DNA from 2 places in the Cellulomonas pasadenensis genome. Region 1 is predicted to be linked to the other one. Evidence: riboswitches for the same ligand, from Rfam matches in the RefSeq annotation. Region 1 holds a riboswitch; the other holds the start of a gene.

Evidence for each region. Region 1 has a riboswitch for ZMP and ZTP ahead of purH (bifunctional phosphoribosylaminoimidazolecarboxamide formyltransferase/IMP cyclohydrolase). Riboswitches for the same ligand answer to the same signal wherever they lie in the genome.
Region 2: it holds a riboswitch for ZMP and ZTP, as region 1 does, so the genes downstream of both, glyA (serine hydroxymethyltransferase) here and purH (bifunctional phosphoribosylaminoimidazolecarboxamide formyltransferase/IMP cyclohydrolase) in region 1, are expected to answer to the same signal.

The regions. Positions count from the first base shown of each region.
Region 1 covers NZ_JBFTEP010000158.1:3,495-5,685, reverse strand. Annotated here, with positions in the region: gene purH (bifunctional phosphoribosylaminoimidazolecarboxamide formyltransferase/IMP cyclohydrolase) at 1-1,389, opposite strand, end outside; ZMP/ZTP riboswitch at 1,423-1,512, opposite strand; gene AB6N23_RS16220 (hypothetical protein) at 1,647-2,191, shown strand, end outside.
Region 2 covers NZ_JBFTEP010000021.1:17,084-19,274, forward strand. Annotated here, with positions in the region: gene AB6N23_RS04915 (DMT family transporter) at 1-103, opposite strand, end outside; gene AB6N23_RS04920 (MarR family winged helix-turn-helix transcriptional regulator) at 143-664, shown strand; ZMP/ZTP riboswitch at 788-877, shown strand; gene glyA (serine hydroxymethyltransferase) at 951-2,191, shown strand, end outside.

The DNA.
Region 1 (2,191 bases):
GGCGAGGCGGCACGAGTCGACGCGGTTGACCTGCCCCATGCCGACACCGACGGACGCGCCGTCGTGGGCGAGCAGGATCGCGTTCGACTTGACGGCCCGCACCGCGCGCCACGCGAACCGCAGGTCCGCGAGCGTCGCCTCGTCCGCCGGCTCGCCGGCGGCGAGGGTCCACGTCGACGGGTCGTCGCCGGGCGCGTCGAGCCGGTCGACCGACTGCAGCAGCAGCCCGCCGGACACGGCGCGCATCTCGACGCCGCCCACGGGCGGCGTGTCGACGACGAGCAGGCGCACGTTCTTCTTCTGCTGCAGGACCGCGAGCGCGTCGTCGTCGAAGCCCGGCGCCACGACGACCTCGGTGAAGACGGGCGCGATCTGCTCGGCGGCGGCTCGCGTCACGACCTGGTTGGTGGCGATGACGCCGCCGAACGCGGACACCGGGTCGCAGGCGTGCGCCTTGGCGTGGGCGTCGGCGACGTCGGTGCCGACCGCGATGCCGCACGGGTTGGCGTGCTTGATGATCGCGACGGTCGGGGCGTCGTGGTCGTGCGCGGCCCGCCACGCCGCGTCGGCGTCGACGTAGTTGTTGTAGCTCATGGCCTTGCCGTGCAGCTGGGTCGCCTGCGCGAGCCCGCCGGGCCCGTGCCCGGAGGTGTACAGCGCCGCCCGCTGGTGCGGATTCTCGCCGTAGCGCAGGACGTCCGACCGGTCCCACGTCGCGCCGACCCACGCGGGGAAGCCCGTGCTCACGCCGTCGACCTCGTCGGTCGTCGTCGCGACGTTGCCCATCCACGACGCCACGGCCACGTCGTACGTGGCCGTGTGCACGAACGCCTGCGCCGCGAGCCGCGTGCGCTCGGCGCGCGTGAAGCCGCCGGCGGCGACCGCGGCGACGACCTCGTCGTACCGCGACGGCTCGACGACGACCGCGACGCTCGGGTGGTTCTTCGCGGCGGCGCGCACCATCGACGGGCCACCGATGTCGATCTGCTCGACGCACGCGTCGACGTCGGCGCCGGACGCGACGGTCTGCGTGAACGGGTACAGGTTCACCACGACGAGCTCGAAGGGCGCGACGCCGAGCTCCTGCAGCTGGGCGAGGTGCTCGGGCCGCCGCGTGTCCGCGAGGATGCCGGCGTGCACGCGCGGGTGCAGCGTCTTGACGCGGCCGTCGAGGCACTCCGGGAAGCCCGTGAGGTCCTCGACGCGCGTCACGGGGACCCCCGCCGCGGCGACCGTGGCGGCCGTGGAGCCGGTCGACACGAGCTCCACGCCGGCGCGGTGCAGCGCGGTGGCGAGCTCGACCAGGCCGGTCTTGTCGTACACGGACAGCAGGGCGCGGCGCACGGGGCGGCGCGTGGCGTCGGCGGTGGGCGTGGGCGCGTCGGACATGGCGTCTCCCGGGGGGCAGCGTCGAACGAGGACGCCGGGCACCCAGGCGGGCGGTGCACGGTCGAGGCTGCTGCGGCCGCTCCCCGGTGGTTGCCTCCACCTGCGCCAGTCACGACCGCCGTCCAGTCTAGCGGCCGGGGCGCGGGGCCGGACGCGGGGTGAACTCCCGCGCCGACCGTTGTGCCCGCTTCGTCCCGGGCGCACCATCGGTAGCGGCCCACCCCAGGGGCGGGTGGGCGAGGACCCCGGGGGGCACCATGTCCGCACTCGTCACCGCCGTGCTCGCGACCGCGCTGGCCGTCACGGTCCCGGCCGCGGGGGCGGCCGCCGCCGCACCGACCGGCACCGCACCCGTCAGCAGCGCACCCATGAGCACCGCGGTCACCGGCACCGTCGCCGCCGAGGGCGTGGCGCACCGGCTGGTCCGGCAGGCGGCCGAGGGCGACGCCGCCGCCGCGCACGTCGCGGCGCGCCGGCCGGCCGGCCTGGTCGACCTGGGCGTGGACGAGTGCGCGTGGGACGTGAACGACCACGGCGTCGTCGTCACCACGACGCACGTCGTGCGGGGCGGGCGGGTGTCGCCGTTGCCCGGGGGCCTGACCGGCGCACGTCTGATCAACGACCGGGGGCAGATCGCGGGCGACGTGGACGGCCGCGCCGCGTTCTGGGACGGCTCCCGGCTGTGGCTGCTCGACCCGCTGAGCCCCGACCACACGTTCGTCGTCGTCACCGGGCTCAGCGACCGCGGCGAGCTCGTCGGCTCGTCCGGGGCGTTCGGCGGCGAGCCGGTCGCGTTCCGGTG
Region 2 (2,191 bases), on a different contig from region 1:
GCGGGGCGTCGGCGGGGAGCGTGTGCCGCGTGACGTAGTACGCGGCGCCCCAGGAGACCGGGGCGAGCGCGGCGACGAGCGACCAGCGCCAGGTAGTTTCCACGGAAGACAAGTTATCTGACCGGGAAGATAAGATCCACCCATGACGGCTGCCGACCTCCCGCCCGACTTCGTCGACGGCGTCCGCGCGGCGTGGACCCGCGAGCGGCCCGACCTCGACGTCCGCACGCAGGGCGTGTTCGGGCGCCTGAGCCGCGTCGGGCTCCGCGTCCACGACGAGCTCGTCGCCGTGTACCGGCGGCACGGCCTGGCGGAGGGCGACTTCGACGTCCTGGCCACGCTCCGCCGCGCCGGCGCCCCCTACGCGCACTCGTGCGGCGAGCTCGCGGAGCACACGCTCGTCACGAGCGGCGGGATGACCAAGCGCGTCGACCGGCTCGAGGGCGCAGGGCTGGTACGCCGTCGGGTGAGCGAGCACGACGGCCGCGGTCGCGTCGTGGAGCTGACCGAGCGCGGCCGCGACGTCATCGACGCCGCGTTCACGGACCACGTCGCCAACCAGCACCGCCTGCTGGCGCTCCTCGACGAGGGCGACGCCGAGGTCCTCGAGGTCGTCCTCAAGCGCTGGCTGGCGCGGCTGGAGGACCTGCCGCCGACGTCGTGACGCGCGCCGCCGTGCCCGCGGGACCGACGGCCCGGGCACCTGCGCACCCCGCGCCGACGGTCCCGGGGCGACCCGCCGCCGCGTCGTGAGACGGCCCGTCGGCGCCGACCTCGGTTGCTAGGCTGTGCGGGTCGTGACTGGCGCAACGGGTGGGTCACCACCGGGGAGCGACGCAGCAGCTGGACCAACGGGTCGGACGCCTGGGCCCCTCGGTCACCCCACACCGGCACTCCGTGTGTGCGGGTGCCCGGTGCGCCCGCACGGTTGACTGCGACAGGAGCCCAGCATGAGCGACAGCCTGCTCGACCAGAACATCTCCGAGCTCGACCCCGAGATCGCCGCCGTCCTCGACGGCGAGCTCGCCCGCCAGCAGGACACGCTCGAGATGATCGCGAGCGAGAACTTCGTCCCGCGCGCCGTCCTGCAGGCGCAGGGCTCCGTGCTCACCAACAAGTACGCCGAGGGCTACCCGGGCCGCCGCTACTACGGCGGCTGCGAGCAGGTCGACGTCGCGGAGACCATCGCGATCGACCGCGCCAAGGCGCTGTTCGGCGCCGAGCACGCCAACGTCCAGCCGCACTCGGGCGCGACGGCCAACGCGGCCGTGCTGCACGCGCTCATCAGCGCCGGCGACAAGATCCTCGGCCTCGACCTCGCGCACGGCGGCCATCTCACGCACGGCATGCGCATCAACTTCTCGGGCAAGCTCTACGACGTCGCCGCGTACGGCGTCGACCCGCAGACGTTCCGCGTCGAGCCGGAGGCGGTCCGCAAGGCGGCGCTCGAGCACCGCCCCGACGTCATCATCGGCGGCTGGTCCGCGTACCCCCGCCACCTCGACTTCGCGGCGTTCCGCGAGATCGCGGACGAGGTCGGCGCCAAGCTCTGGGTCGACATGGCGCACTTCGCCGGTCTCGTCGCCGCGGACCTGCACCCGTCGCCGGTGCCGCACGCCGACGTCGTGTCCTCCACCGTCCACAAGACGATCGGCGGCCCGCGCTCCGGCTTCATCCTGTCGCGCGAGGAGTACGCCAAGAAGATCGACTCCGCCGTCTTCCCGGGCCAGCAGGGCGGCCCGCTCATGCACGTGATCGCCGCGAAGGCCGTCGCGTTCAAGGTCGCGGGCACGGACGACTTCAAGGACCGCCAGCAGCGCACGATGGACGGCGCCCGCATCATCGCCGAGCGCCTCACCGCGCCGGACGTCGCCGCGGCCGGCGTCTCCGTCCTCACCGGCGGCACCGACGTCCACCTCGTGCTCGTCGACCTGCGCCACTCCGCGCTCGACGGCCAGCAGGCGGAGGACCTCCTGCACGCGGTGGGCGTGACGGTCAACCGCAACGCCGTCCCGTTCGACCCGCGCCCGCCGCGCGTCACGTCCGGCCTGCGCATCGGCACGCCCGCGCTCGCGACCCGCGGTCTCGGCGACGCCGAGTTCACCGAGGTCGCCGACATCATCGCGACCGCGCTGGTGGAGGGCTCCGGTGCGGACGTCGACGCGCTGCGCGCCCGCGTGCGCAAGCTGAC